3 regions of the Mesorhizobium calcicola genome follow, and region 3 is predicted to be linked to each of the others. Evidence: riboswitches for the same ligand, from Rfam matches in the RefSeq annotation. Region 3 holds a riboswitch; each other region holds the start of a gene.
The links. Region 3 has a riboswitch for S-adenosylmethionine ahead of ACFSQT_RS04735 (O-succinylhomoserine sulfhydrylase). Riboswitches for the same ligand answer to the same signal wherever they lie in the genome.

Region 1 (10,423 bases), on a different contig from region 3:
CCTTGCGCTTGCGGATTTCGGCGAACACCTCGGCGTCCGAGGCATTCTCCAGCCCAAGATGCTTGCGGATCGCCGGATCGTGCCAGCGCAGGAACGGATTGGTCGACAGCTCATCGCCGATCGTCGTCGGCAGCGTCGGCTTGTTGTCGGCCCGCAGCGCCTCGATCTTGGCGGCACGTTCCTTCAACGCCGAATTGGTCGGGTCGACGGTCAGCGCGAAACGGGCGTTGGAGAGCGTGTATTCGTGGCCGCAATAGATGACGGTCGCGGCGGGAAGCGCTGCAAGCTTCTTCAGCGACTCGTACATCACCGGCGGCTTGCATTCGAACAGCCGCCCGCAGCCCAGCGCAAACAGCGTGTCGGCGGTGAACGCCACCTGCGATGCCGGTAAGTAATAGGAGACGTGGCCCGCGGTGTGGCCAGGCGTGGCGATCACCTCGATCCGCTCGTCGCCGAGATGAACGACGGAACCCTCTTCGACGGTTTCGTCGATGCCGGGGATCTTGGCCTTTTCCGCTTCCGGGCCGATGATGCGCAGCTTGAAGCGCTCCTTCAAGGCCAGATTGGCTTCGACGTGGTCGACGTGATGATGCGTGGTCAGGATCATCGTCGGCGTCCAGCCGGTGCGCTCGAGCGCGGCCAGGATCGGCGCTTCCTCGGGCGCGTCGATGATCGCGGTCTGTCCGCTTTTCGGGTCATGCACCAGCACGCCGAAATTGTCGCTGCGGCACATGAATTGTTCGATTTCGACCGGCATCGCATCTCTCCATTGTCGCCGCAGACATAGGGCGTCGCCGCGCGGATGTCATCCCGGGAATGTCGAATGACATCCCGGAATGACGATGTCATTCCTGGAATGGCGGGCTCACGAGGCCTTTTGTTGAAACCCGCCGATATCACAGCTACATCCCTCGCATGCATTCCGACATCGTCGATCTTCGCTCCTTCTATTCGACAACGCTCGGCCGGTTCGCCGAGCGCTCGATCACCATGGCGTTGTCGTCAATCTGGGCAGCCGTGCCCAACGAGCGGCTGGTCGGCCTCGGCTACACCTTGCCGTGGCTGGAGCGCTTCGGCGCGGACGCCGAGCGGGTCTTCGCCTTCATGCCGGCAACGCAGGGCGCCGTGGTGTGGCCGGCGATGGGGCCGACGGCGACGGCACTGGTCTTCGACGAGGAACTGCCGCTGGTCGATTCCTGCATCGACCGCATGCTGCTCGTCCATTCGCTCGAGCACGTCGAAAACCCGCGCGAAACGCTGAACGAGATCTGGCGTGTGCTGTCGCCGGCGGGGCGCGTCGTCATCGTCGTGCCCAACCGGCGCGGCGTCTGGGCGCGCTTCGAGCATACACCGTTCGGCAATGGCCGGCCGTTCTCGCGCGGCCAGCTCACGGAACTGCTGCGCGAGGCGAATTTCACGCCCGCCTCCTGGTCCGACGCGCTGTTCTTCCCGCCATCGCGACGCCGCTTCATGATGCGCTTCCACAATGTGCTGGAACGCGCCGGCCGGCGGCTGTGGCCGATCTTTTCCGGAGTCATCGTCGTCGAGGCGCAGAAACGGCTCTATCAAGGCGTGCCGGTCGCCCAGCGCGCCTCGCGCCGCGTCTTCGTACCGGTGCTGTCGCCGCACGGCGCCACGCGGCTCGGCCGTCGGAACGAGGTCGGGGATGCCAAGCCATCGGCTGCGCGGGTGACGGCTTCGTGATCGCTGCGAGAACGTCCGGGGTCGTTTCCCACCCTATCTGTCGCCAGTGGGCTGGCAGCTCATTTGAACGATGGGTGCCTTCAAGTCTCTCCATCCGGTTTCAGCGCCGCTACTGAACGCAAGGACCCCAGCCATGGCTGATCAACTGGACAATGTCGCCGCCGTTCAGCCCATCACCGTGGCGGTCGAAGCCAGCAGCCTGCGCGATCAGGTGGCAACGATCAGGCAGGCGCTGGCGGGGTCGCCGGTTCGCGGCTGGCTGCTCTGGACATCGGTTGGCATCATGGCCGTCATCATTGCTACGTCGATCGGCCAGGTCCTGCTCAACCGCTGGAACCAGCCTTTCTACGATGCGCTTGCGCGCCGCGACATGGCGGCCTTCCTGCACCAGCTTCTCGTCTTTGCGGCAATCGCCGGCGGGCTTCTGGTGCTCAATATCGGCCAGACCTGGCTCAACCAGATGATCAGGCTGAAGCTGCGCGAAGCGTTGACGGCGGATCTGATCGACCAATGGATGCGACCAGCGCGCGCCTTCCGTCTGGCCAATGCCGGCGCCATCGGTGTCAATCCTGACCAGCGCATGCAGCAGGATGCCGCGCATCTGTCCGACCTGTCGACCGATCTCGGCGTCGGGTTGCTGCAGTCATGCATCCTGCTCGTGTCCTTCGTCGGTGTGCTGTGGGAGCTGTCTTCGGGCTTCGTGTTTCATATCGGCGGCACCTCTCTGGCCATACCGGGCTACATGGTCTGGGCCGCCATCCTTTATGCCGGCACCGCCTCCTGGCTGAGCTGGCTGGTCGGCCGGCCGCTGATCCGCCTCAACAGCGACCGCTATACGCGGGAAGCGGAGCTGCGCTCCTCGATGGTGCGCGTCAACGAGAATGTCGATGCCATTGCGCTGTACCATGGCGAGGCCGACGCCAGGCGACGGCTGGGACTCGACCTCGGCACGGTGCTGGGGGCCATGCGGCGCATCTACACCGCCCAGATCAACCTGTCCTGGGTGACCGACACCTATGGCTGGATCACCGTGGTGGCACCCATCCTGGTCGCCTCGCCGGTCTATTTCTCAGGCGATATCAGCTTTGGCGGGCTGATGATGGCGGTCGGCGCCTTCAACCAGGTGCACTCTTCCTTGCGCTGGTTCATCAACAACATCGGCAGCATTGCCGATTGGCGCGCCACGCTGATGCGCGTCGCCGACTTCCGCATCGCGCTCGATGAAACCGATGTGCTGCACGACACGGAAAGGCGCATTGCCTTCGGCGACAATGCCAATGGCAGCCTGACTTTCGAGAAGCTCGAAGTGGCCTCGCCGGAGGGCTGCACCAGGCTCGCCGATCAGCATGTCGAAATCCGCCCCGGCGAGCGCGTCATGATCACCGGCGACCCGGGCGCCGGCAAGACGTTGTTCTTCCGCGCCATAGCCGGCCTGTGGCCATGGGGGCGCGGACGGATTGGCCTGCCGGCGGGAGAAACCCCCATATTCGTGCCGCGCGTCCCGTATTTCCCGGCCGGTACGTTGCGCGAGGTCCTCGATCATCCGAACGGACCGGCGCCGGCGAGTGACGCCGACATTTCAGCGGTGCTTGCCGAAGTCGGGCTTGGACGACTGTCATCCTCACTCGATCGCAGCGCGCGCTGGGAGCATGAGCTGGGCGATGACGAACAGCGTTCGCTGGCCTTCGCCAGGCTCGCCTTGCGGCAGCCGAAGTGGGTGATCATCGACGAAGCCATGGACGCGTTCGACGGACCTTCGCTGCGGCGCGTGCTGTCAATGCTGGAGAAGCGCTTGCCCGGGACCGCGATCCTCAACATCGGACGCGGACTGCACAACAACCAGTTCTTTCCGCGCGCCTTGACGATCGTCAAGGATGCCGATGCACCGGCGCTGAAACCCGTTCGCGTCAGGGCCGGCGCGATCGACCCGCCGCCAACTGCCGCCCGCCGCCGGAAATAGGCTGTTTTCCCGGGTTGCAGGCTCCAAGCTTTATTTTGCCGTGATCGCGAAGGAAGATTTCCCGAAGAAACAACCCTGGCGTCGGCCATGCTTGATGCTTTGCGCTTGCTTGCCTGTCTTGCCTGTGCCCAGGCAACTCCCATAGCGTCGCCGCCGGATGCGCTGGCGGTGGACGTCGGGCTGGTGCTGGCGGTCGACATTTCGCTGTCGATGGACGAGAAGGAGTTCGCCTTGCAGCGCGCCGGCTATGTCGAGGCGCTGCGGCATCCCGATTTCATCCAGGCTGTCCGCGCCGGCAAGACGGGCCGCATCGCGCTCGCGTATTTCGAATGGGCCGGCACGGTGCGCGATGACGGGGTCATCGACTGGCAAATCATCGACAGCGCCGAGAGCGCCAACAGCTTTGCCGACAAGGTCGCGGCCCGCCCGTTTCGCAGCTTCCGCGGCACCTCGATTTCCGGTGCGCTGGCTTTCGGCACCGAGCTTTTCGATCGCACTTCTTTCGAGGGTGAGCGCAGTGTCATCGATATATCAGGCGATGGTCCGAACAATATCGGGCCGCCGGTCACCGCGACGCGTGATGCGGCAACCGCGAAAGGCATCGTCATCAACGGCCTGCCGATCCTGATCAACCCGTCGCCGACTTTCAGCCATCTCGACCGGTATTATGCACAGTGCGTGACCGGAGGGCCTGGTTCCTTCGTGCTGCCGATCTACGCGGCCGCTGAATTTTCGACGGCAATACGGCGCAAGCTGATCCTAGAAGTGAGCGGCGTTCAGGACAAGGCCAGGGTCGTCCCCGTCGATGCTGCCACGCCTATCGACTGCCTGCAGGGCGAGCGGGACAGGCGGTTTTTTTCGGATCCATATTTTCCGGAACTCGACCGATGAGCTCTGCTGTTACGACAGGCCTCAGGCCGGACGGGCGCCGAACTTCTGCCGAAACTCATCGTGGAGGTCGCGGCGCCAGCGCCGGCCATAGACATAGCCATTGATCAGTTCGGGCAGCGAATAGCCGAGGTCCTTCGACGAGCGGTTGGCCATGTAGCCCGAGAAGGCTTCCGGTATCCGACATTTCAGAATATCGGAAATGATCTGCCGCGTGATCATGTAGGGCGGAATATGCGGGTACGAGCGCGCAATATTCGGGTGTTTGCTCATCAGGTTCGCATAGGCTTCGACATAGCCGCGGCGGCGTCGCGAAATCGAATTCTCCGAATTGTGCTTGGTCCAGTCGATGTTCTGGGACAGTTGCGCGCCGAAGCGCCGGGCAAGGCGCAGCAGCAATTCCCGATCCTGCATCCGGGCGATATCGCTGTCGTAGCCGCCGATGGCCAGCAGGGCCTCGCGGCGGGCTGTTATCGCCGATCCCGCGATCAAGATCGTCTCCGCGACCAGCGTTCGCTCCAGCGTGCCCGGGTTAAGGAATGCATCGCGATTGATGCAATTGGTGGCGCGTCCGCCCTTCAGCGAGACATAGGAGCTGATCAGCACTTCGAGCGCCGGATCGGCATCGAACCAGGTCAGGGTCCGTTCAAGCCTGTGCGGCAGATAGACGTCATCGGAATCGAGGAATGTCACGACGGGCGCCCGCGCGCGTTCGATGCCCGCATTCCTGGCGGCATTGGCGCCTCGCCATTTCGCGCCGACATAGATCAGTCGCGGATCGCGAATGCCGGCCAGCGCCGCCGCGGTCCCATCAGTCGAGCCATCGTCGACGACAATATGCTCAAACCTCGACATACTCTGGGAAAGGACACTTTCCACAGCGCGCAATACCGCTTCCCGCCTGTTGTGGGTCGGCGTGATCACCGTAATGAGAGGAGCCTGCTCTGTCTTCCCGGTCATATAGCGTCAGCCATTCCCAGCGCAAAAAACACGCCTTCTGCAAGGTCTTTCGATCTTTCAGGACGGTCAAAATGGATCGGACTCCCCCTTCCATATCCCCCTGTATTGGCCATGACGCTACAGAAAACAGGCGTCCGTGTCACCAATCGGGATGCTGCTCAAAGCGGGTGAAATGACGAATTCCAGAAACTAGCGCTTCAACTGCAACACTATTGCCGCGCGCTATGCTTGCAAATCGCCTTTGCGACGACGCGTCTACAATCCGGATGCATGCCATTACGTCAGACGTAATCGCAACGTGGCCGGTGTTTGGGCAGATTGCCGTTGCGAGGCCGGCTGGTCGGCTTCGGTTCCGGAGGGAGTACAATCACGACCGCTTACGCCGTTGCCCATATGCGCCAAGTCCAGATGGGTCCGCAGATTGTCGAATATCTGCAGAAGATCGATGCCTCGCTGGAACCTTTCGGCGGCCGTTTTCTGGTCCATGGCGGCGATGTCGAGGTGATCGAAAACAAATGGCCGGGCCACCTGATCATCATCGAGTTTCCAGACAGACAGCAAGTGCGCGGATGGTACAACCCGGCCGGCTACCAGGCGATCCTGAGGTTGCGGACCGACAACTCGCAATCCGCTGTGATCTTCGTTGATGGCGTTGAGCATCCACATAGGGCCACAGATGTCCTTGGCCAGACGTGAAGTCGACAACGGCGCAGCGATTAAAGAGATACAGCAGCGAGATTATCGTCTCAGCAAGAATACTGCCTGCTGGCCGAAGAAATTCCAGAACCACCAGGGCATCGACAGGCCGATCTTCTGGCCATTGGCGTCGAGCGCCGTTGCCTTCTCAACGGTCGCACCGAGCTCGTCGCACAGGTTGACGAAGTCGCGGATGGTGCAGAAGTGGATGTTGGGCGTGTCGTACCAGGAATAGGGCAGGTCCTTGGTCACCGGCATGCGGCCGTTGAGGAACAGCGACATGCGCACCCGCCAATGGCCGAAATTGGGGAAGGACACGATAGCGCGGTTGCCGATCCTGAGAAGTTCGTCGAGCACCAGCTTCGGGTTGCGGGTAGCCTGCAAGGTCTGCGACAGGACGACGAAGTCAAAGCCCTTGTCGGGATAGAATTCGAGATCCTTGTCGGCATCGCCCTGGATGACCGAGAGGCCGCGTGCCACGCATTCATTGACGCCACGCTGCGACAGCTCAAGGCCGCGGCCGTCGACTTGTTTGGTGTCCTGCAGCAACTCGAGCAGCGAGCCGTCGCCCGAGCCGACGTCGAGCACGCGGGACTGGGGCGGGATGAGGTTGGCGACGACCTCGAGGTCGACGCGCTGGTCGCGGTTGACGCTCATGGCTTCGCCTCCTGCCTTGCGCATGATCCTGGACGGACAAGTCTGCAACTTTCCGGGCTCATGCGCTGAGCCCTCTCGCCCGTGCCGCGGAGCCGATAAAGCCATTGATGGCGGCAAACAGTTCCGGCTCGTCGAGCAGGAAGGCATCGTGGCCACGGTCGGTCTCGATCTCGACGAAGGATACGGATGCGCCGGCCGCGTTGAGCGCGTGCACGATCGAGCGGCTCTCTTCGGTCGGAAACAGCCAATCCGAGGTGAAGGACACCAGGCAGAAGCGGGTTTTGGTGCCGGCAAAGGCATCCGCCAGCCGCCCGCCATGATCGGCGGCGAGATCGAAATAGTCCATCGACCGCGTCATGTAGAGATAGGAGTTGGCGTCGAAGCGGTCGACGAAGGTCATGCCCTGGTGGCGCAGGTAGCTTTCGATCTGGAAGTCGGCGTCGAAGCCGAAGGTCAGCGCCTCGCGATCCTGCAGATTGCGGCCGAATTTCCGGTGCAGGGCGGCTTCCGACAGATAGGTGATGTGGGCCGCCATGCGCGCTACCGCCAACCCCTTTTCCGGGCGTTTGCCGTTTTCGAAATATTTGCCGCCGTGCCAGTCCGGATCGGCCATCACGGCTTGCCGGCCGACCTCATGGAAGGCGATGTTCTGCGAGGAATGGCGTGCGCCGGTGGCGATCGGCAGCGCCGAGAAGACGCGCTCCGGATAGCTCGACGCCCATTCCAGCACCTGCATGCCGCCCATCGAACCGCCGAGCACGCAGAACAGTTTTTCGATGCCGAAATGGTCGATCAGCATCTGCTGCGCGCGCACCATGTCGCGGATGGTGATGATCGGCAGGTCGAGCCCGTAGGGCTTGCCGGTGGCGGGATTGGTCGAGGCCGGGCCGGTGGAGCCCAGGCAGCCGCCGATCACGTTGGAGCAGATGACGAAGAAACGGTTGGTGTCGATGATCTTGCCGGGGCCGATCAGCACTTCCCACCAGCCCGGTTTGCCGGTCACCGGATTGGTGTTGGCGACGTGCTGGTCGCCGGTCAGCGCATGGCAGACGAGGATGGCGTTGGAGCGGGCGTCGTTCAACGTGCCATAGGTCTGATAAGCGATCTGGAATGGCGACAGCAGCGTGCCGGCATCAAGCTTGAGCGGCTTGTCGGGCCCAAAACGCAACACCGGGCTCGACGGCTTGTCAGCCTCGTTGTTGGTTCGTCCAGCGCGCAGAGCGGCCATTGCATCCATCTCACACTTTGAATCCGCGCACCGTGCCTGTCGAAAATCGATGCCGATGCGGTGTCCGGCCGGCGCGGACAACAAAAAACCGGCATTGCAGTCGCAAAGCCGGTTACAGGATGCAAACGGCCCTTTAGCAAGTTGTTTAACGTGGCTGCAAGCCGACCGGCCAAATCACCACGGAAGTTCGCACCTCTTCTAGGGCTGTGGCACGCTGGCGTCAACGGCCAGCCGCAGTCCAGAGGCTGCCACCTCTCGACATTGCGCGCCGTGGCTTGTATTTCCGCTGCGGCTTCCAGGCGGAAGCGTTCTCGACGGATTTTGCGACATGAGCCAGACACCGGACAAGGCACGTCCAACCCCGCGCGCGGGCATCATGGACATCGACGCCTATGTGCCGGGCAAGAGCACGGCGCCCGCCGGCGTCGCCAAGGTCTACAAGCTGTCGTCGAACGAGAATCCGCTCGGTCCGTCGCCGAAGGCGATCGAGGCCGCGCGGGAGATTGCCGGAAAGCTCGACGTCTATCCCGACGGCACCGCTAGGCGGCTGCGCGAAGCGATCGCCGAGGTGCATGGCCTCAACGCACAGAACATCATCTGCTCCAACGGCTCCGACGAAATTCTCGGCCTTTTGGCGCAGACCTATCTCGCGCCCGGCGACGAGGCGATTTTCACCGAACACGCCTTCATGGTCTACAAGATCTACATCCAGTCCGCCGGAGCCACCCCGGTCGCGGTCAAGGAGACCGACGAGCGTGCCGACGTCGATGCGATGCTGGCCGCCGTCACGCCGCGCACCAAGATCGTGTTCCTTGCCAATCCTAACAACCCGACCGGCACCTATGTACCGTTCCAGGAGGTGCGCCGCCTGCATGCCGGCCTGCCCAAAAATGTGCTTCTGGTGCTCGACGCGGCTTACGCCGAATATGTCCGCCGCAACGATTATGAAGCCGGCATCGAACTGGTTGGCGGTGCCGAGAACGTGGTGATGACCCGCACCTTCTCCAAGATCGGCCTGGGCGGGGCGCGGATCGGCTGGATGTACGCGCCGATGCATATCGTCGATGCCATCAACCGCGTGCGTGGTCCTTTCAACGTCAATGCCACGGCGATCGAGGCCGGCATCGCGGCGATCCGCGACCGCGATCACGTCCAACGCAGCGTGATGCATAACGAGACCTGGCTCACATGGCTGAGCGAGGAATTGAGCAAGCTTGGGCTGCGGGTGACGCCCAGCGTCGGCAATTTCATCCTGATCCATTTTCCCGACGACCAGAAACATTCGGCTGCTGCGGCGGACGATTATCTGACCGCGCGCGGCTATATCCTGCGGCGCGTTTCCGGCTACGGCTTTCCCAACGCGCTGCGCATGACCGTCGGCACCGAAGAGGCCAATCGCGGCGTTGTCGCCGCTCTCACGACATTCCTGAAAAGCTAGAACACCATGACATCACCGATGTTCGAAAAGATCGCGCTGGTCGGCATCGGCCTGATCGGCTCGTCGCTGGCCCGCGTCATCCGCCGCGAGGGCCTCGCCCGTCACGTCGCCATCTCGACCCGCAGTGCGGCGACGCTGGCACGGGCGGAAGAGCTTGGGCTCGGCTCCTCCTACACCACAGATGCGAAGGAAGCGGTCCGCGATGCCGATCTGGTCATCGTCTCGGTGCCGGTCGGCTCGTCCGGCGCGGTGGCCGAGGAAATCGCGCCGGCGCTGAAGCAGGGTGCGATCCTCACCGATGTCGGCTCGACCAAGGCATCTGTCATCGCGCAGATGCAGCCCTATGTGCCGGCCGGTGTCCATTTCATTCCCGGCCACCCACTGGCGGGTACGGAAAAATCGGGTCCCGATGCCGGTTTTGCCGATCTGTTCGACAATCGCTGGTGCATATTCACCCCGCTGCCGGAGACGGACCCCGAGGCGCTGGAGAGGCTTTCGGAATTCTGGCGCCGCTGCCTGATGAAGACGGTGCCGTACGGGGACCTGCCCGCACGGCGAAATGACCGAATTGCGGTCTGGTTCAACGGTCTGCGCTCGGCTTGGACCATGCCGGGGTGGCGATTTTCCCCTGAAACGAGTAATGCCACGCCATGACAGCGCCTGAAGTGCCGTTCGGCACGCGGGGCGACATGACGCAAAGGCTTGACCCCTGTGCCCTATGAGGGCGACGGAATCTGAAAGGGACAAAAAATGACGATAGCGAAGGAAACGGCCGAGCTTTCTGGCGAAACTGGGTGTGGCCAAGGACGCGCTTGTAGGCGGCGACCTGATCGTTGCGCAGCCCGGTGACGGGGGAGCAGATCGCGGCACTGAAGACGATCTCGCCGGGCCG
Region 2 (10,423 bases), on a different contig from region 3:
CCTGCCGCCGATCCCGCCGGGCTTGGGCAAGGACGAATTCATGGCCCGACTGATCGGGGATACCGAGGCTGCCTGTGACCAGCTTCTCATTGAGGCATCGCGCGCGCCCAACCCCCCGGCCTTGCCGCCAACGGCAATCAAGCGGTTGCGGGAACTGGGCGCGAAAGCCTGAAAGGCTCCCGAGTCGACATTCAGCCGAACACGGCCACTGCCGTGGTCAACACCAGTGTCGCGGCAAAGACCAGATTGATGATCCGCGAGGCCGCAGGCAGGCGCAGGAAGCGCGCGAACGCCGCCCCCGCGACCAGCCACAGAGCATGGATGGCGACGATCATCAGCGCGAGAACGGTCAGCTTGAGCCATATGCCGATGTCGCCGGCGCCTTGGTTCGATGAAACGCCGGCGAACACCGCGGCGATCGCCACATAGGCCTTTGGGTTGGCGACAGCCAGCAGAAACCCGGCCAGCCATGTTGGGCGCGAAGCCTCGGCTGCGCGTGCCGCCAATGGCGGTGCCGTGGCGATCTTGAACGCGAGATAGAGGATGTAGGCGGCGGAGGCGGCGGCCAGCAACGGCGCCAGCTTCGGCATCGAAGTGAGCGCCGCCGTGATCCCGGTGGCCACCACCAGCAGCACGGCGATCGTGCCCAGAACGATCCCCCAGGCGTACCGCAATGAACCACGCAGGCCGAAGGCAGCTCCGACGGCGGTGACGCTTATCGTTGCCGGCCCGGGGCTGCCCATGACGACGGTGGCGGCAAGCACCAGCGCGAGCATCTGGCGCCACAGGTCCGGCTGCGAAAGAAGCGGCTCAGTCATCTCATCCTCTGCCTTGTCCCGTGCGAAAAACGGTAGGGCGAGGCAAGGGGGCGGTCTTGGACGTTCGTGCGTAGAGCGGCCGCCGGAGGTTTCAGCCGCTCGCTTTGTCGAGCTCGGCCATGTCGTCGGCGGTCAGTTTCAGCGACACCGCCTTGATCAGGCTGTCCATCTGGCTCGGCTTGGTGGCGCTGGCGATCGGTGCGGTGACGCCTGGCCGCGCGATCGCCCAGGCAAGCGCCACTTCCGCCTGCTTGGCCGAATGCCTGGCCGACACCGCGTCGAGTGCCGCAAGGATGCGCATGCCGCGCGCATTGAGGTAGTCTTTCACCCCGCCGCCACGCGGGCTTTGACCAAGATCGGCCTCACTGCGGTACTTGCCGCTAAGGAAGCCCTTGGCCAGGCTGAAATAGGTGATGACGCCGATATCCTCGGCCACGCACAGATCGCGCAACGGCCCGTCGAAGGACGAGCGATCGTAGAGATTGTATTCCGGCTGCAGCACCTCGTAGCGCGGCAGGCTGCGCAGGCTCGCCACATCGAGGGCCGCGCGCAACTGGCCGGCGTCGAGGTTCGAGCAGCCGGCATAGCGGATCTTGCCCTTGGCGAGCAGCTTCTCGTAAGCGCCAAGGGTTTCCTCATAGGGCGTGGTCGGATCCGGCCAGTGCGACAGATAGAGGTCGATGACATCGGTTTGCAGCCGCCGCAACGACGCGTCGACAGCCTTTTCGATATGCGCGGCCGACAGGTCCTTGTGGCCTTGCCCCATATCCGAACCGACCTTGGTGACCACCACGACATGATCGCGATTGCCACGGTCCTTCATCCATTTGCCGATGATGGTTTCCGATTCGCCGCCCTTGTGGCCGGGCACCCAGCGCGAATAAACGTCCGCTGTATCGACAGCGTTGAGGCCGGCCCCGACGAAGCGGTCGAGCAGATCGAACGAAGTTTTTTCGTCGGCGGTCCAGCCGAAGACATTGCCGCCCAGAACCAGCGGCGCGATGGAAAGGTCGGTACGACCGAGACGGCGTTTCTGCAAGGCGTATCTCCGGGATCATTGGGACGGGCGAATACCACCCGCTGGCTGAGCTGCGAAGCCTAACCTAGAGCACGTCCGGTTTAATCTGGGTCATAACCTGCGGCCTTGAAGTAGTTCTGGCATTCGGCTGGGGTGAAGAGGTCGACGAGCGATCCGACGGCGGTCCACAGGGCTGTGATTGTCCTCTCGGCTTTGGCCCGCATAAGAGCCTTGAGTTTTGAGAAGGCGTTTTCGATCGGATTGAAGTCGGGGCTGTAGGGCGGCAGGAACATGAGCCTCGCGCCGGTCGTCTCGATTGCATCGCGAACGCCGGCGGCCTTGTGGGCGGGAAGGTTGTCCATCACGACGATGTCGCCCTCCGACAGGGTCGGGACCAGCACCTGCTCGACATAGGCCAGGAATACGTTGCCGTTCATGGCGCCGTCATAGACGAACGGGGCGGTCATGCCCGTCAGCCGCAGTGCGCCGGTGAAGGTGGTGGTTTTCCAATGGCCGTGCGGCACGCCCGCCCGGCAACGCTCACCGCATGGCGCACGGCCCCGCAGCCGGGCCATCTTGGTCGATAGTCCAGTTTCATCGATGAACACCAGCTTTGCCGGATCGAGGTCGAGTTGGCCGTCGAACCACGCACGACGGCGCTTCAGGATGTCGGGACGATCCTGCTCCAGTGCATGTGCGGACTTTTTTTGAACGTCCAGCCGTGCCGGCCAAGCCAGGCGCTTAAGGCGCTGCGACTGATCCGAGCCGATCGCTCGACCGCCAGCCGCTCTACCATCTCGTTCAGCGTGATGTCCTTGCGCTCATCGATCAACCCCACGATGAAGGCTTTATGCGCATCGAGGCTGGACGCGCGTCGACGGCCTTGCGGCCGCGGCGTCCGCTCGCCGATCTTCGCCCGTGCGATCCACCGGATTGCACTCGATATGCCGACGCCGAACCGCGCCGCCGCCTGCCGGGCAGACATGCCCGCGTCCGAAGCCTTCAAGACCCGCGATCGAAGATCGTCGCTCAGTGCTCTTCCCATCATCCACCTCATCAAAGTGGATGTTGAATCACCCGCGAAGCCCGACGTCACATCACAATCGATTCATTGATCGCGGGACGTGCTCTAGGTCTCGCCCTGTCGAGGTCAAAGGCCTCGCCGCCCTTTTCCGCAGAGCCAGCGCTTCACAAAGGCGCGATCCGCCTGGCGACATCCTCCAGCCAATGATCGCTTATCCCCAGCGCCTCGAGGTGCTGCAGCGTGCTGACCACATAGTCCTCATTGTTGCCGGACTGGCCGACCGCGCCGCGCACCACGGCCGCCGCATCCGCGGCGGCGAGCGCGCCGGCATATTGCTCATGCTGGCGGTCGACGATGTAGGCCACCGCTTCGACCGTGCCGCCGCCGTCGAGGCGTACCTTGAGCGTGCGTTCGAGATAGACGTTGGTGACCAGCTCACGCTCACGCAGATAGGCAATGACCTCGTCGCGCAATTCGCCGGGGACGCGGAACGCCAGACCGACGCAGGAGCCGCCACGATCGAGGCCGAGCACCAGCCCCGGTCGTTCACGCGTGCCGCGATGCACGAAGGAATAGACGCACAGCGAGCGCCGGTAGCCGTGCAGGTGGGCACGTTGCGTTTCGACATGCGCGAAACCCGGCCGCCAGATCAGCGAACCGTAGCCAAACACCCAAAAATCGCCCATATCGCCGTGCCTGATCGCAAAAGAGTGGCAACACCGCACCGGAATCGGTGTTTTTCCGTCCGCCTCTGTCTACCTATTGTTGTCGGAATCGCCAGTCCGCCTACAACTCCCACGCGTTAACGAGAGCCAAAGCATGACGTCAAGTGACGAACGCCAACCGAAACGCCGACGCGGCCTGTTGTGGCTTGTGGCGTTCGTCGTCGTGCTGTTCGCCGTCTATAGCGGCGGCTGGTTCTATCTGGCTGACCGGGTCAAGAGCGAAGCGGACAAGGCGGTTGCCACGCTCAACAAGAATGGCGTCGAGGCCGGCTGCGCCAATCTCCAGGTCAGCGGCTATCCCCTGAGCTTTGCTGTCTCCTGCGACAACCTCGCCTACCAGGACGACGCCAAGAACATCGCCGCCTCGGCCGGCAGCTTCAATGCCGTCGCCCAGGTCACCCAGCCCCTGTCGCCGGTTGCCGATCTGCGCGGTCCGCTCAGGACCTCCGTTCCGGGCATGGTGCCGCTGTGGATCGACTGGGACAAACTGCAGGCCGACGTCAACCTGTCATGGCCGCTGCCACGACGTATTTCACTGCGGGCAGAGGGCCTGTCCGGCCAGACCGATCCGGCTGACGACACCGATCCGGTCGAACTGTTCAGCGCCGGCAAGGCGGATGGCCAATTGCAGCCGAACGATGGGGATATCGACTATCTCGGCAACTTCAGCGATCTCGAGATCGATGCCGACGCGATCGGCGGGCGCATGCTGCCGGCGCTCGATGCCAGCGGCGACGTGACGCTGAAGAACGGCGTCGCACTGATCGGCACGCAGGTGAAGAGCCTGCGCGGCCAGGCGATCGAGATCCACAACCTCGACCTGTCGTCGGGGACGGCGCGCATCACCGTTTCCGGGCCGCTGTCGGTCGATGCCGAAGGCCTGATCGACGCCGACCTGATGATCAGGCTGAAGGACCCGAAAGCCGTGGCGGCCATCCTCGGCGCCGCCATCCCCGAGCAAAAGAGCAAGATCGAACAGGGCTTTGCCGGCTTGGCGCTGCTCGGCAACGAACCGTCGATGCCGCTGAAGGTGGTCAAGGGCAAGGCCTCGCTCGGCTTCATCCCGCTGGGCAAGATCAAGCCGGTTGAATAGTGCATGTCGCCCAAAAGTGCGCAGTGGTTTGGGACGACGGACCGCGCCGAGACGCTGCCGATGAGGGCGAGCCAGCCTAGCCTGGATCGCGGCAGCTAGCTCTTCGCCGGATGCTCGACCGCCTGACGGCCGAAATCGGGTACGTCGATGTCCTGGCCGGCTTCGATGATCGAGCGGCGCACCGCGCGGGTGCGGGTGAACAGGTCGAAGAGCTTTTCGCCGTCGCCCCAGCGGATCGCCCGCTGCAGCGACGCCAGATCTTCCGAGAACCGCGCCAGCATTTCGAGGATGGCGTCCTTGTTGTGCAGGCAGACGTCACGCCACATGGTCGGATCCGAGGCGGCGAGACGCGTGAAATCGCGAAAACCCGAGGCCGAATATTTGATCACTTCGGACTTGGTCACCGACTGCAGGTCGTCGGCGGTGCCGACGATATTGTAGGCGATGATGTGCGGCAGGTGCGAGACGATGGCCAGCGTCATGTCGTGATGCTGCGGGTCCATTGTGTCGATGTTGGCGCCGCAGCGGCGCCAGAATTCCGAAAGCCTCTCCAGCGCCTCGGGGTCCGTCTCCGGCAGCGGGGTGAATATGCACCAGCGATTGTCGAACAGATCGGCAAAACCGGCATCGGGACCCGATTTTTCCGTACCCGCCAGTGGGTGGCCGGGAATGAAATGGACACCGGCCGGCACATAGGGCTGCATCTGCGCGATGACAGATGCCTTGGTCGAGCCGACATCGGTGAGGATCGCACCCTGCTTCAGCGCCGGCGCGATTTCCTCGGCCACCGCGCCGGACGAGCCGACCGGCACCGAGACGATGACCAGATCGGCATCGCGGACCGCTTCCTTCGCATCTGTGGTGTAGGAGGAGCCGAGCCCAAGCTCTTCCGCCCGTGCCAGCGTCGCCGCACTGCGGGTCGAGATGGCGACGTGACGGGCGAGGCCCTCGCGGCGGATGACGCGGGCCAGCGACGAGCCGATCAGGCCGATGCCGACCAGCGCGATCTTTTCGAACATCGGTGATGTCATGGTGTTCTAGCTTTTCAGGAATGTCGTGAGAGCGGCGACAACGCCGCGATTGGCCTCTTCGGTGCCGACGGTCATGCGCAGCGCGTTGGGAAAGCCGTAGCCGGAAACGCGCCGCAGGATATAGCCGCGCGCGGTCAGATAATCGTCCGCCGCAGCAGCCGAATGTTTCTGGTCGTCGGGAAAATGGATCAGGATGAAATTGCCGACGCTGGGCGTCACCCGCAGCCCAAGCTTGCTCAATTCCTCGCTCAGCCATGTGAGCCAGGTCTCGTTATGCATCACGCTGCGTTGGACGTGATCGCGGTCGCGGATCGCCGCGATGCCGGCCTCGATCGCCGTGGCATTGACGTTGAAAGGACCACGCACGCGGTTGATGGCATCGACGATATGCATCGGCGCGTACATCCAGCCGATCCGCGCCCCGCCCAGGCCGATCTTGGAGAAGGTGCGGGTCATCACCACGTTCTCGGCACCGCCAACCAGTTCGATGCCGGCTTCATAATCGTTGCGGCGGACATATTCGGCGTAAGCCGCGTCGAGCACCAGAAGCACATTTTTGGGCAGGCCGGCATGCAGGCGGCGCACCTCCTGGAACGGTACATAGGTGCCGGTCGGGTTGTTAGGATTGGCAAGGAACACGATCTTGGTGCGCGGCGTGACGGCGGCCAGCATCGCATCGACGTCGGCACGCTCGTCGGTCTCCTTGACCGCGACCGGGGTGGCTCCGGCGGACTGGATGTAGATCTTGTAGACCATGAAGGCGTGTTCGGTGAAAATCGCCTCGTCGCCGGGCGCGAGATAGGTCTGCGCCAAAAGGCCGAGAATTTCGTCGGAGCCGTTGGAGCAGATGATGTTCTGTGCGTTGAGGCCATGCACCTCGGCGATCGCTTCGCGCAGCCGCCTAGCGGTGCCGTCGGGATAGACGTCGAGCTTTCCGGCAATCTCCCGCGCGGCCTCGATCGCCTTCGGCGACGGACCGAGCGGATTCTCGTTCGACGACAGCTTGTAGACCTTGGCGACGCCGGCGGGCGCCGTGCTCTTGCCCGGCACATAGGCGTCGATGTCCATGATGCCCGCGCGCGGGGTTGGACGTGCCTTGTCCGGTGTCTGGCTCATGTCGCAAAATCCGTCGAGAACGCTTCCGCCTGGAAGCCGCAGCGGAAATACAAGCCACGGCGCGCAATGTCGAGAGGTGGCAGCCTCTGGACTGCGGCTGGCCGTTGACGCCAGCGTGCCACAGCCCTAGAAGAGGTGCGAACTTCCGTGGTGATTTGGCCGGTCGGCTTGCAGCCACGTTAAACAACTTGCTAAAGGGCCGTTTGCATCCTGTAACCGGCTTTGCGACTGCAATGCCGGTTTTTTGTTGTCCGCGCCGGCCGGACACCGCATCGGCATCGATTTTCGACAGGCACGGTGCGCGGATTCAAAGTGTGAGATGGATGCAATGGCCGCTCTGCGCGCTGGACGAACCAACAACGAGGCTGACAAGCCGTCGAGCCCGGTGTTGCGTTTTGGGCCCGACAAGCCGCTCAAGCTTGATGCCGGCACGCTGCTGTCGCCATTCCAGATCGCTTATCAGACCTATGGCACGTTGAACGACGCCCGCTCCAACGCCATCCTCGTCTGCCATGCGCTGACCGGCGACCAGCACGTCGCCAACACCAATCCGGTGACCGGCAAACCGGGCTGGTGGGAAGTGCTGATCGGCCCCGGCAAGATCATCGACACCAACCGTTTCTTCGTCATCTGCTCCAACGTGATCGGCGGCTGCCTGGGCTCCACCGGCCCGGCCTCGACCAATCCCGCCACCGGCAAGCCCTACGGGCTCGACCTGCCGATCATCACCATCCGCGACATGGTGCGCGCGCAGCAGATGCTGATCGACCATTTCGGCATCGAAAAACTGTTCTGCGTGCTCGGCGGTTCGATGGGCGGCATGCAGGTGCTGGAATGGGCGTCGAGCTATCCGGAGCGCGTCTTCTCGGCGCTGCCGATCGCCACCGGCGCACGCCATTCCTCGCAGAACATCGCCTTCCATGAGGTCGGCCGGCAAGCCGTGATGGCCGATCCGGACTGGCACGGCGGCAAATATTTCGAAAACGGCAAACGCCCGGAAAAGGGGTTGGCGGTAGCGCGCATGGCGGCCCACATCACCTATCTGTCGGAAGCCGCCCTGCACCGGAAATTCGGCCGCAATCTGCAGGATCGCGAGGCGCTGACCTTCGGCTTCGACGCCGACTTCCAGATCGAAAGCTACCTGCGCCACCAGGGCATGACCTTCGTCGACCGCTTCGACGCCAACTCCTATCTCTACATGACGCGGTCGATGGACTATTTCGATCTCGCCGCCGATCATGGCGGGCGGCTGGCGGATGCCTTTGCCGGCACCAAAACCCGCTTCTGCCTGGTGTCCTTCACCTCGGATTGGCTGTTTCCGACCGAAGAGAGCCGCTCGATCGTGCACGCGCTCAACGCGGCCGGCGCATCCGTATCCTTCGTCGAGATCGAGACCGACCGTGGCCACGATGCCTTCCTGCTCGACGAGCCGGAACTGTTTGCCGCCATCAATGGCTTTATCGGCTCCGCGGCACGGGCGAGAGGGCTCAGCGCATGAGCCCGGAAAGTTGCAGACTTGTCCGTCCAGGATCATGCGCAAGGCAGGAGGCGAAGCCATGAGCGTCAACCGCGACCAGCGCGTCGACCTCGAGGTCGTCGCCAACCTCATCCCGCCCCAGTCCCGCGTGCTCGACGTCGGCTCGGGCGACGGCTCGCTGCTCGAGTTGCTGCAGGACACCAAACAAGTCGACGGCCGCGGCCTTGAGCTGTCGCAGCGTGGCGTCAATGAATGCGTGGCACGCGGCCTCTCGGTCATCCAGGGCGATGCCGACAAGGATCTCGAATTCTATCCCGACAAGGGCTTTGACTTCGTCGTCCTGTCGCAGACCTTGCAGGCTACCCGCAACCCGAAGCTGGTGCTCGACGAACTTCTCAGGATCGGCAACCGCGCTATCGTGTCCTTCCCCAATTTCGGCCATTGGCGGGTGCGCATGTCGCTGTTCCTCAACGGCCGCATGCCGGTGACCAAGGACCTGCCCTATTCCTGGTACGACACGCCCAACATCCACTTCTGCACCATCCGCGACTTCGTCAACCTGTGCGACGAGCTCGGTGCGACCGTTGAGAAGGCAACGGCGCTCGACGCCAATGGCCAGAAGATCGGCCTGTCGATGCCCTGGTGGTTCTGGAATTTCTTCGGCCAGCAGGCAGTATTCTTGCTGAGACGATAATCTCGCTGCTGTATCTCTTTAATCGCTGCGCCGTTGTCGACTTCACGTCTGGCCAAGGACATCTGTGGCCCTATGTGGATGCTCAACGCCATCAACGAAGATCACAGCGGATTGCGAGTTGTCGGTCCGCAACCTCAGGATCGCCTGGTAGCCGGCCGGGTTGTACCATCCGCGCACTTGCTGTCTGTCTGGAAACTCGATGATGATCAGGTGGCCCGGCCATTTGTTTTCGATCACCTCGACATCGCCGCCATGGACCAGAAAACGGCCGCCGAAAGGTTCCAGCGAGGCATCGATCTTCTGCAGATATTCGACAATCTGCGGACCCATCTGGACTTGGCGCATATGGGCAACGGCGTAAGCGGTCGTGATTGTACTCCCTCCGGAACCGAAGCCGACCAGCCGGCCTCGCAACGGCAATCTGCCCAAACACCGGCCACGTTGCGATTACGTCTGACGTAATGGCATGCATCCGGATTGTAGACGCGTCGTCGCAAAGGCGATTTGCAAGCATAGCGCGCGGCAATAGTGTTGCAGTTGAAGCGCTAGTTTCTGGAATTCGTCATTTCACCCGCTTTGAGCAGCATCCCGATTGGTGACACGGACGCCTGTTTTCTGTAGCGTCATGGCCAATACAGGGGGATATGGAAGGGGGAGTCCGATCCATTTTGACCGTCCTGAAAGATCGAAAGACCTTGCAGAAGGCGTGTTTTTTGCGCTGGGAATGGCTGACGCTATATGACCGGGAAGGCAAGGGCGCGCTCCGGCTCATCTCGGCAAGGGCCTGCCGCAACATCGCTGGTGTAGGCGTTTCGGTGTCGAACGTATCGCCGGCCAGCAATATGGTGGATGCACCATGGACCCGTGCCTGTTCTGCCAGCCGGCTGATCGCGCTATGGCGCGCTTCACGGAGCCGCCCGCGCAGATCCTCCGGCATGTTGCCGAACCGCTTGCCGATATGAAGATCGGAGCTGTGGATGAAACGAAACATGGAGTCTCCGAGACTATGTCTGTGCCAGGTAGTGCCGGGCGCGATCGATGGCCTCATCCAGCCGGGAGCGTGATATCGCCGCAAGTCGCTCGACGCCGAGCATACGTGCAAGGTCGAGAGCGGGATCCGACTGTTCCAGAATGTCTTGTTCGCGACGACGACAGCGGCTAGCTCGGCCATTGGAATGTCGGCAATGGACCGGCGGGCATAGGCGTCAAACGGCATGCGATAATCAAACAGATCGACCACCGTCCCCTTCTTCCATAGGAAGCTGCCGCTGGATTCTTCAGTTCTATCAAAATCGCGCAGATGCAGGTCGATCCGCTCCCGAATCTTGTTGCCCGTTCTGAGCCAGCCATGCGCCCGTGCGATGCGCTGCGCAAGGACGTCTTCTCGCAGCGGGCCTTCCTGTTCGATCACTGCGTCGACCATGGTC
Region 3 (10,423 bases):
TGGCCGATCGTGACCGGCCAGGACGCCGAGACTGCTTCGGTCAAGCTGATCATCTCGGGCGAGCAGTACTCGACCGTGTTCAAGGACACCCGCGAACTGGCCAAGGCCACTGTCGGCCTGGTCGATAAGGTGCTCTCGGGCGGCAAGCCCGACGGCCTCGACACCAAGACCTACAACAACGACGTCAAGGTCGTTCCTTCGATCCTGCTGACGCCGCATGACGTCGACAAGTCGAACTACCAGGCGCTGGTGGTCGACTCCGGCTACATCAAGGCCGAAGACCTGAAGTAATCTCGCTTGCAAAAACAGGGGTCCTGCGCAACGCAGGGCCCCTTTTCGTTAACCAGCGAGCCCGGTATTGTTTGCCGGCCTCGGAGGAGCTTAATTCCTGATGACCTCGACGATTTTGGAGATGCGCGACATCACCAAGACGTTTCCCGGCGTGAAGGCGCTGTCGAACGTCAACCTCAGCGTCGAGGAAGGCGAGATTCACGCCGTGGTCGGCGAGAACGGCGCCGGCAAGTCAACGCTGATGAAGGTGCTGTCGGGCGTCTATGCGTCCGGCACCTATGAGGGTGCGATCGTCTACCGTGGCGAGGAATGCCATTTCAAAGGCATTCACGACAGCGAACACAAGGGCATCGTCATCATCCACCAGGAGCTTGCGCTGGTGCCGATGCTGTCGATCGCCGAGAACATTTTCCTTGGCAACGAACACGCCAGATTTGGCGTCATCGACTGGAATGCCAACGAGACGCGCACCAGCGCCCTTTTGAAGAAGGTGGGCCTCAAGGAGGACCCCAAGACGCTGATCACCAATATCGGCGTCGGCAAGCAGCAACTGGTCGAGATCGCCAAAGCGCTCAGCAAGGAAGTGAAGCTGCTGATCCTCGACGAGCCGACGGCGAGCCTGTCGGAAAAGGACAGCCAGGCGCTGCTCGATCTGCTGCTCGAATTCAAGCGGCAAGGCATGACCTCGATCCTGATTTCGCACAAGCTCAACGAGGTGAACCGGGTCGCCGACAAGGTCACGGTCATCCGCGACGGGCGGACCATCGAGACCCTTGCCAAGAAGGACATCAGCGAGGACCGCATCATCACCTCGATGGTCGGACGCTCGCTCGACGACCGTTTTCCGCCGCGCGAGCCGAAGATCGGCGAGACCGTGCTCCAGGTGAAGAACTGGTCCGTCTACCACCCGATCCATGCCGAGCGGCAAGTGATCAGGGGCATCGATATGGACGTTCGCAAGGGCGAGGTGGTGGGTATCGCCGGGCTGATGGGCGCGGGGCGCACCGAATTCGCGATGAGCCTGTTCGGCCGCTCCTATGGCCGTCACATCACCGGCGAGGTGCTGCTCAAGGGCAAGCCGATCGATGTCTCCTCGGTGAGCAAAGCGGTGGAACACGGCATTGCCTACGTCACCGAGGACCGCAAGACCTACGGTCTCAATCTGATCGATCACATCAAGCACAACATCACGCTGGCCAACCTGCCCGGCGTGTCGCGCCACGCCGTGATCGACGACCTGCGCGAACTTGCCGTCGCCAACGACTACAAGGCCAAGACCAACATCCGCTCGTCCAGTGTCTACCAGATGACCGGCAATCTGTCGGGCGGCAATCAACAGAAGGTGGTGCTGTCGAAATGGCTGTTTGCCAATCCGGAAGTGCTGATCCTCGACGAGCCGACGCGCGGCATCGACGTCGGCGCCAAGTATGAAATCTACACCATCATTGCCCGCCTCGCCTCCGAGGGTAAGGCGATCATCGTCATCTCGTCGGAGATGCCGGAACTGCTCGGCATCACCGACCGCATCTACGTCATGAATGAAGGCCGCATGGTCGGCGAAATGGCGGCCAGCGACGCCAGCCAGGAAAAGATCATGCGCGCCATCGTTCGCGGAGAAGGAAAAGCATCATGACCACCGAGAGCGCTCCCGCGCCGAAAAGCGGCGTTGCCGAAGATGTGCAGCAGGGGCCGCGTGTGGCCGTCTCGGCGCTGATCACCAATCTGCGCGAATACGGCCTGATCCTGGCGCTGATTGCCATCATGGTGTTCTTCCAGTTCACGACCTCCGGCACGCTGTTCAAGCCGGTGAACCTGAGCAATCTGGTGCAGCAGAACAGCTTCATCATCGTGATGGCGCTGGGCATGCTTCTGGTGATCGTTTCGGGCCATATCGATCTCAGCGTCGGCTCGGTCGCCGGGTTCATCGGCGCGCTGGCGGCAATGATGATGGTCATCTGGCCGCTCGGCCCTTTGAGCAACCCGCTGGTTGTGTCGATCATCTGCCTCGTCATCGGCGGCGCGATCGGCGCGGCGCAAGGCTACTGGATTGCCTATCACCGAATACCGAGCTTCATCGTCACGCTGGCGGGGATGCTGATCTTCCGCGGCATCTGCCAGGCCCTGCTGGGTGGCGGGTCTTCCGTGGGGCCGCTTCCAGATGGGTTCAAGGCGCTTAGTTCCGGCTTCATTCCGGACGTGATCGGCTCCTTGACGCTGATCCCGCCGACCGTGAACGCCGCCGGCAAGACCATCGTCGGCAGCGGCCTGACGCTGCATATGACGACGATCGTGATCGGCCTCGTCGCCGTGCTCGCCTATGCCTTCTTCGGCCTCAAGGCACGGCGCACGCGCGAGCAACATGGCTACCAAGCCGAGCCCTTCACGCTGTTCGTCGTCAAGACCCTGGTGACCAGCGCCCTGGCGCTGTTCCTGGTCTACCAATTCGCCACCTACAAGGGCCTGCCGATCGTTCTGATGGTGATGGGCGCGCTGATCGCACTGTTCGTGTTCGTCACCAAACGCATGACGATCGGTCGACGCATCTACGCGATGGGCGGCAATGCCAAAGCGGCGCAGTTGTCGGGCATCAAGACCGAGCGGCTGACCCTGATGGTGTTCGTCAATATGGGCGTCCTGTCGGCGCTTGGCGGCCTGATCATCGCGGCGCGCCTCGGGCAGGCGGTGCCGGCGGCAGGCCTTGGCAGCGAGCTCGACGTCATCGCCGCTGTGTTTATCGGCGGCGCCTCGGCGATGGGCGGTGTCGGCCAGGTCATCGGCGCTGTGGTCGGCGGTTTCATCATGGGCGTGATGAACAACGGCATGTCGATCATGGGCGTCAATGTCGACTGGCAGCAGGTGGTGAAAGGCCTGGTGCTGCTCGGCGCCGTGGTGTTCGACGTCTACAACAAGAACAAGGGCTGAGGGAACCAGGAAGGCATACGGGTCACATCGCGGCGCTGCCCGGCGGCACGAAAAGAAGTCCCCCGAGGGACCAGGCTCGCGAGCGCAATCCGAATGGAGAATTTCAACGTGGCATGGACGAAGTCCGGGCCGCGCTGGGTAAGGTTTGCCGTTCCGGCAACCCTGCCAAGGCAAATGAGAGAGGATTCATCATGCTGATCTCCCAGATTCTCGACGACGCCGAGACCATCCGCGTCGTTGCCCGCAACGGCGGCAAGACCCGGATCATCAATGGCGCCCGCAGCGTCTATTCGCTGGCGATGGAGGCCGCCCGCACCGGCGTCGGCCTCGTCGCGCTGATCGAGCGCAAGGGGCTTGGCGAGACCGTCGATCTCGATGCCGCCTACAAGAAGGGGCGGCTGCTGTCGCCGATCAACCATCCCGATCCGGCGCACCTGCATATGACCGGCACCGGACTGACACATCTCGGTTCCGCCGCGACACGCGATTCCATGCACAAGAAGCTCGGCGCCGACGGCGACGAACAGTTGACCGATTCCATGAAGATGTTCCGCATGGGGTTGGAGGGCGGCAAGCCTGCGAAAGGTCAGATCGGCGTGCAGCCGGAGTGGTTCTACAAGGGCAACGGCACGATGGCGGTGGCGCCAGGTGCAGCACTCCGGTCACCGGCCTTCGCCAAGGACGCCGGTGAGGAGCCGGAGGTGGCCGGCATTTACGTCATCGGCGACGACGGCGCGCCGTTCCGTGTCGGCTTCACGCTGTCGAACGAGTTTTCCGACCACGTCACCGAGCGCGTGAACTATCTGTTCCTCGCCCACTCCAAGCTGCGCAACGCCTCGTTCGGGCCGGAAATCCTGATCGGTGACCTGCCCGCCGACATCAGGGGCACCTCGCGCATCTATCGCGACAACGAGGTGCTGTGGGAAAAGCCGTTCCTGTCTGGCGAAGCAAACATGTCGCACACCATTGCCAATCTCGAACATCACCACTTCAAATATGCGGCCTTCCGCCAGCCGGGCGACGTGCATGTGCATATGTTCGGCACGGCGACGCTGTCCTTCGCCGACGGCATCACGACCGAGGCTGGCGATGTGTTCGAGATCGGGGCCAAGGATTTCGGCCTGCCGCTGCGCAATCCGCTCGAGATCGAGCAGCCGGTGAAGGTGGCGGTGAAGGCGCTTTGAGGCGGCCTCCTTACCTTCTCCCACAAGGGGAGAAGGAAGAAACGCTCTCCAGCCTCAATAGATATCGAAGTCGAAGTACTTGGCCTGGATCTTCTTGTAGGTGCCATCGGCAACGATGGCGTCTATCGCCGCGTTGAGCTTGTCGCGAAGTGCCGTGTCCTCCAGGCGAACGGCGATGCCGGCTTGCGTCTCCGTGCCCTTGACGTCGCCGACCAGCTTGCAACAGCCGTCGCTTGCCTTCTTCAACCAGTCCACCAGCACGAATTTGTCGGAGATGACGGCATCGAGCCGCCCGTTCGTCAAGTCGGTGATCGCCTCTTCCTGGGTCGGGTAGAGTTTTGCCTCCGCGCCCGCCTTGCCATAGACATTCTGGGCATAGTCGGCCTGCGTGGTCGAAGCCTGGGCGCCGACCGTCTTGCCGGCAAGGGCCGCCGGTTCGGTCGAGGCGAGATCGGTATCCTTCGGCGCCACCAGCGCCAGCGGTGTCGTATAGTATTTGTTGGTGAAGGAGACCTGCTTCTTGCGCTCCTCGGTGATGCTCATCGAGGCGATGATGGCATCGAATTTCTTGGCCTGCAGGGCGGGAATGATGCCATCCCAGTCCTGGGTGACGATCTCGCACTCGACCTTCATCTGCGCGCACAGCGCGTTAGCGATATCGATGTCGAAGCCGACAACCTTGCCGTCGGAGGTGATGGTGTTGAACGGCGGATAGGCACCCTCGGTGCCGATCTTCAGTTTCTCCGCTGCCTGCGCCGAAAAAGAGCCGGCCGCCATCGCCAGCATGGCAGCGCCTGCTGCCGAGATGATCCATTTCGAAATCTGCATTTCTTGGTTCCCCTTGAACGCCGCCAGCTTGAACGGCCAGCAAGGCAGCCAAGCATGGCGAGCCAGCGCAGGCAAGTATATTGCCCGACGGGAATGGGTTCAGCGCGCGGCGCGGAAATGCTTGGACAGCTTCAGGCCCTGCGCCTGGTAGTTGGAGCCGAGATCGGTGCCGTAGAGCGCCTGCGGCCGTTTCAGCATATGCTCGTAGACCAGCCGGCCGACGATCTGGCCATGGTCGAGGATGAACGGCACTTCGTGGCTGCGCACTTCGAGCACTGCCCGGCTGCCGGTGCCACCGGACGCAGAGTGGCCGAAGCCCGGATCGAAGAAGCCGGCATAGTGGACGCGGAATTCGCCGACCAGCGGATCGAACGGCGTCATCTCGGCGGCGTAGAGCGGTGGCACATGCACCGCCTCCTGGCTGACGAGGATGTAGAACTCGTCAGGATCGAGCACCAGTTCGCCAGCACCGCTCTTGTGGATCGGCTCCCAGAAGTCGACCACCTCCTGTGCGGCGCGCTTGTCGACATCGACGAGACCGGTGTGATGCTTGCCGCGATAGCCGACCAGCCCGCTTTGATCGCCGTTGAGGTCGATCGACAGGGCGATGCCGCCGCCGGAAATGTTCGGTGGCTCGGTGGCGACCAGCATCTCGGCGCGATGCAGGTCATGCAGCTCGGCTTCCGAGAGCAGCGCATTGCCGGTGCGAAAGCGGATCTGCGACAGGCGCGAACCGGTGCGCGCGACGATCGGAAAGGTGCGCGGGCTGACCTCGAGATAAAGCGGGCCGTGATAGCCGGCGGCGATCTTGTCGAACTCGTGGCCACGGTCGGTCATGACGCGGGTGAAGATGTCGAGCCGCCCGGTCGAGCTCTTCGGATTGGCCGAGGCCGAAATGGCCGCCGGCAGTGCCAGGCTTTCAAGCAAGGGCACGATATAGACGCAGCCGGTCTCCAGCACCGCGCCGTCGGCAAGATTGATCTCGTGCAGTTGCAGCCGGTCGAGCTTTTCCGAAACCTTGTGGTTGGGACCCGGCAGGAACGAGGCCCGCACCCGCCAGGCTTTGTCGCCGAGCCTGAGATCCAGGCTCGCCGGCTGGATCTGGTCGGCATCGAGCGCGCGGGTCGACTTCAGCGCGCCGGACTGGAACAGCGCCGAAATGTCCTGATCGGGAAGAATGCCTGTTTGCCGCAAGGCTCCACTCCTAGGCCAGGCGATTCTTGGGCCAGGCGATTTTCCTGTCGCAGGTTCTTGCCGCAAAACCGTGGAACACTTTTGCGGAAACCTGCCTGGTACAAACCTCTTAATCAAGCCGGCAATTGACGCAAGCGTGGCGCGGGTCTAAAGGGTCGTTATCCCGTGGTGATTTGGCCGGTCGGCTTGCAGCCACGTTAAACAAGTCGCTAAAGGACCGTCGGGCCGCAAGGCCGTATGGACCGGTTGCGACTTTCGCGGCCGGTTTTTTTGTGTCTGGAACAAAAGCGATGAGCACCAAGAAGCGCAACTGGAAGCCTCAAACAGCACTCGTCCATAGCGGAACCCTGCGTTCCGGTTTCGGCGAAACCTCCGAGGCGATGTATCTCACCCAGGGCTATGTCTACGAAACGGCGCAGGCGGCCGAAGCCCGCTTCAAGGGCGAGGAGCCGGGCTTCATCTATTCGCGCTACGCCAATCCGACCGTCGACATGTTCGAAAAGCGCATGTGCGCGCTCGAAGGCGCCGAGGATGCGCGTGCCACGGCGTCCGGCATGGCGGCGGTGACGGCCGCGCTTTTGTGCAGCGCCAAGGCCGGCGACCATATCGTGGCGGCGCGTGCGCTGTTCGGTTCCTGCCGCTGGGTGGTCGAGACGCTGGCGCCGAGATACGGCATCGAAGCGACGCTGGTCGACGGCACCGACATCGCCAACTGGGAAAAGGCCGTCAAGCCGAACACCAAACTGTTCTTCCTGGAAAGCCCGACCAACCCGACGCTGGAAGTGGTCGACATCGCCGCGGTCGCCGCGCTTGCCAATTCGATCGGCGCGCGGCTGATCGTCGACAATGTCTTCGCAACGCCCCTGCAGCAGAAGCCCTTGCAGCTCGGCGCACATATAGTCGTCTACTCGGCGACCAAGCACATTGACGGCCAGGGCCGCTGTCTCGGCGGCGTCATCCTGTCGGACAAGAAGTGGATCGACGAGAACCTGCATGACTATTTCCGCCACACCGGCCCGAGTCTCTCGCCGTTCAATGCCTGGACGCTGCTGAAGGGCCTGGAGACGCTGCCGCTGCGCGTGCGCCAGCAGACGGAAAGCGCCGGCAAGATCGCGGATTTCCTGGCCGAGCGGCCCGAAATCGCCCGCGTCATCTATCCCGGTCGCGCCGATCACCCGCAGGCGGCCATCGTCAAGAAGCAAATGTCGGGCGGCTCGACGCTGATCTGCCTGGACGTCAAGGGCGGCAAGCAGGCGGCCTTCGCCTTGCAGAACGCCCTCGACATCGTGCTGATCTCCAACAATCTCGGCGATGCCAAGAGCCTGATCACCCATCCGGCGACGACGACGCACAAGAACCTGAGCGACGAGGCCCGCGCCGAACTCGGCATCGGGCCGGGCACGCTCAGACTGTCGGTCGGCCTGGAAGATACCGATGATCTTCTGGAGGACATCGAACAGGCGCTGAAGGCCAGATAAGCGGCCTTTGGCTTTCAGGCGCCGGACGGTGTCTCTTCCAGTTCGGCCGCCTTGGTGCCGATGGTCATCGCGTTGCCGCGCCAGTCGACGGCGCCGCCGAGCCAGCCGCGCGCCCACATCGCCGGCAGGATCATGTCGCGCACCATGATCGCCGCGACCATGCGCGGCGACAGGTACCAGCCCTTGGACCAGGCCAAAGCGCACTCCGGAAGGTAGAAGGCCGCCAGCACGGCAATGGCGGTTGCCCAGAGGCTGACGCCGGAAGCTGCCGCGGCAACCAGCGCAAGCGCCAGCGGCACCACCGCGCCAGTCAGGATTTCGGGTGCGAAGAACAGCGGGAAGGTGACGCGGCGCAGGCGCGCCCAACGGGCCTGACGCAACCAGATCTGATCAAACGTGCGCCGGCCGAGCGGCTGCTCGAACGGCGCGGCGACGAGATTGACGCGCAGGCCAAGGCCATTGACCAACTTGGTCGCGGCAGCGTCCTCGGCGATCTCGGCGGCCAGCGCGCGGATACCGCCGCCGGCTTCGAGCATCGGCTTGTTCCAGAGCATGCTCTTGCCCTGGGCAAAGCCAAGGCCAAGCGCCTCGCCGGCATACTGCCAGCGCGCCTGCAGCGTGTTGAGGAAAGCGCATTCGACTTCAGCCCAGAAGCCGGCCGGCCGCGAGCCGATCGGCGTCGAGCAGACAAGGCCGGTATTTGGCCGCCATGCCGCCATCAGGTGCTGGACGTAGTCTCCCGGCATCAACACGTTGGAATCGGCCAGGATAACCCAGTCGTGGCGCGCGGTTTCCCAGCCCTTGACGCAATTGTTGAGCTTCGGATTGGCGCTGATGCGGTCGTCGCCTATCAACAGTCGAGCCGGCACCTTGGGGAAACGGGCGATGGCGGCGCGGATCAGCCTGATCACCGGATCGTCGGCATGGGCGACGCAGAAGATCAGTTCGTAGCGCGGCCAGTCGAGCGAGAAGGCACGCTCCAGCGTCTCGTGCGTAAACGGCTCGACGCCACGCGACGGCACGACGATCGACACCGGCTGTGGCTTGCCGGCCGGCGGCGCGATAGTGCGGCGCCGCTTCAGACGCGAAGCGGCGAGCAGGATGCTGGCGAGGTTTGAGAGAATGAGAGCAGTCGAAAGCGTGGCGGTTATGAGAGTGAGTTCCATCGAGATCCGGTCACTCCAGAAAAACCGGTCCGCCAGAACAATCTGGCTGGCATGACGACCGATTTCAACAGTTCGGCAGAGCGCCCGAGTCGCGCGGCACTGGTGGCGCACACCATCATTGTCATGTGTCACTTAAATGACATTCTTTGCCGGCACCTGCCTTTAAGGCCGCAATGACGGACGCGCACCGTTGACCGGCCCGAGAGGAGCGCCGAAAGTCACCGGATCGTTTTGGAGCCGCATATGTATCGCGCCGTCACGCGCAACATCGAAGTGCAGGTCAGGCCGTTTTATCTGGAGGACCGCTCGGATCCATCGGAGAACCGCTATGTCTGGGGCTATCAGATAACCATCGACAACCAGTCGGATGAATTCGTGCAGCTGTTGTCGCGCTATTGGCACATAACCGACGGCACCGGCCGGGTCGAGGAAGTGCGTGGCCCCGGCGTCGTCGGCGATCAACCCGAGCTCAATCCCGGCGACAGTTACCAGTACACCTCCGGCTGCCCGCTCTCGACGCCGTCGGGCATCATGGTCGGCCACTACACGATGCGCAACAAGCGGGGCGAGACGTTCAACGTCGCCATCCCCGCCTTCTCGCTCGATCTGCCGGGCACGCGGCGGACGGTGAACTAGAGCACGTCCGGTTTAATCTGGGTCATAACCTGCGGCCTTGAAGTAGTTCTGGCATTCGGCTGGGGTGAAGAGGTCGACGAGCGATCCGACGGCGGTCCACAGGGCTGTGATTGTCCTCTCGGCTTTGGCCCGCATAAGAGCCTTGAGTTTTGAGAAGGCGTTTTCGATCGGATTGAAGTCGGGGCTGTAGGGCGGCAGGAACATGAGCCTCGCGCCGGTCGTCTCGATTGCATCGCGAACGCCGGCGGCCTTGTGGGCGGGAAGGTTGTCCATCACGACGATGTCGCCCTCCGACAGGGTCGGGACCAGCACCTGCTCGACATAAGGCCAGGAATACGTTGCCGTTCATGGCGCCGTCATAGACGAACGGGGCGGTCATGCCCGTCAGCCGCAGTGCGCCGGTGAAGGTGGTGGTTTTCCAATGGCCGTGCGGCACGCCCGCCCGGCAACGCTCACCGCATGGCGCACGGCCCCGCAGCCGGGCCATCTTGGTCGATAGTCCAGTTTCATCGATGAACACCAGCTTTGCCGGATCGAGGTCGAGTTGGCCGTCGAACCACGCACGACGGCGCTTCAGGATGTCGGGACGATCCTGCTCCAGTGCATGTGCGGACTTTTTTTGAACGTCCAGCCGTGCCGGCCAAGCCAGGCGCTTAAGGCGCTGCGACTGATCCGAGCCGATCGCTCGACCGCCAGCCGCTCTACCATCTCGTTCAGCGTGATG

Region 1: another riboswitch for S-adenosylmethionine. It lies ahead of metX (homoserine O-acetyltransferase MetX); the one in region 3 lies ahead of ACFSQT_RS04735 (O-succinylhomoserine sulfhydrylase).
Region 2: another riboswitch for S-adenosylmethionine. It lies ahead of metX (homoserine O-acetyltransferase MetX); the one in region 3 lies ahead of ACFSQT_RS04735 (O-succinylhomoserine sulfhydrylase).

Annotation. Positions count from the first base shown of each region.
Region 1 is NZ_JBHUGY010000018.1:162,380-172,802, forward strand. It holds gene gloB (hydroxyacylglutathione hydrolase) at 1-757, opposite strand, end outside; gene ACFSQT_RS11100 (class I SAM-dependent methyltransferase) at 916-1,704, shown strand; gene ACFSQT_RS11105 (ABC transporter ATP-binding protein/permease) at 1,838-3,664, shown strand; gene ACFSQT_RS11110 (DUF1194 domain-containing protein) at 3,752-4,555, shown strand; gene ACFSQT_RS11115 (glycosyltransferase family 2 protein) at 4,577-5,512, opposite strand; gene ACFSQT_RS11120 (DUF1330 domain-containing protein) at 5,921-6,208, shown strand; gene metW (methionine biosynthesis protein MetW) at 6,251-6,865, opposite strand; gene metX (homoserine O-acetyltransferase MetX) at 6,924-8,093, opposite strand; SAM riboswitch at 8,207-8,284, opposite strand; gene hisC (histidinol-phosphate transaminase) at 8,422-9,531, shown strand; partial or broken gene ACFSQT_RS11140 (prephenate dehydrogenase/arogenate dehydrogenase family protein) at 9,538-10,047, shown strand; gene ACFSQT_RS11145 (hypothetical protein) at 10,365-10,423, shown strand, end outside.
Region 2 is NZ_JBHUGY010000042.1:38,611-49,033, forward strand. It holds gene ACFSQT_RS27015 (lysophospholipid acyltransferase family protein) at 1-172, shown strand, start outside; gene ACFSQT_RS27020 (LysE family translocator) at 192-818, opposite strand; gene ACFSQT_RS27025 (aldo/keto reductase) at 910-1,857, opposite strand; one part of gene ACFSQT_RS27030 (IS630 family transposase) at 1,938-2,545, opposite strand; one part of gene ACFSQT_RS27030 (IS630 family transposase) at 2,545-2,881, opposite strand; gene ACFSQT_RS27035 (gamma-glutamylcyclotransferase) at 3,025-3,546, opposite strand; gene ACFSQT_RS27040 (DUF2125 domain-containing protein) at 3,680-4,678, shown strand; gene ACFSQT_RS27045 (prephenate/arogenate dehydrogenase family protein) at 4,774-5,709, opposite strand; gene hisC (histidinol-phosphate transaminase) at 5,716-6,825, opposite strand; SAM riboswitch at 6,963-7,040, shown strand; gene metX (homoserine O-acetyltransferase MetX) at 7,154-8,323, shown strand; gene metW (methionine biosynthesis protein MetW) at 8,382-8,996, shown strand; gene ACFSQT_RS27065 (DUF1330 domain-containing protein) at 9,039-9,326, opposite strand; partial or broken gene ACFSQT_RS27070 (metallophosphoesterase family protein) at 9,748-9,987, opposite strand; partial or broken gene ACFSQT_RS27075 (DUF3320 domain-containing protein) at 10,372-10,423, opposite strand, start outside.
Region 3 is NZ_JBHUGY010000008.1:257,757-268,179, forward strand. It holds gene chvE (multiple monosaccharide ABC transporter substrate-binding protein) at 1-291, shown strand, start outside; gene mmsA (multiple monosaccharide ABC transporter ATP-binding protein) at 392-1,924, shown strand; gene mmsB (multiple monosaccharide ABC transporter permease) at 1,921-3,213, shown strand; gene araD1 (AraD1 family protein) at 3,405-4,397, shown strand; gene ACFSQT_RS04725 (ABC transporter substrate-binding protein) at 4,452-5,225, opposite strand; gene ACFSQT_RS04730 (2'-deoxycytidine 5'-triphosphate deaminase) at 5,325-6,419, opposite strand; SAM riboswitch at 6,575-6,652, shown strand; gene ACFSQT_RS04735 (O-succinylhomoserine sulfhydrylase) at 6,710-7,897, shown strand; gene ACFSQT_RS04740 (ceramide glucosyltransferase) at 7,912-9,063, opposite strand; gene apaG (Co2+/Mg2+ efflux protein ApaG) at 9,307-9,699, shown strand; partial or broken gene ACFSQT_RS04750 (IS630 family transposase) at 9,712-10,423, opposite strand, start outside.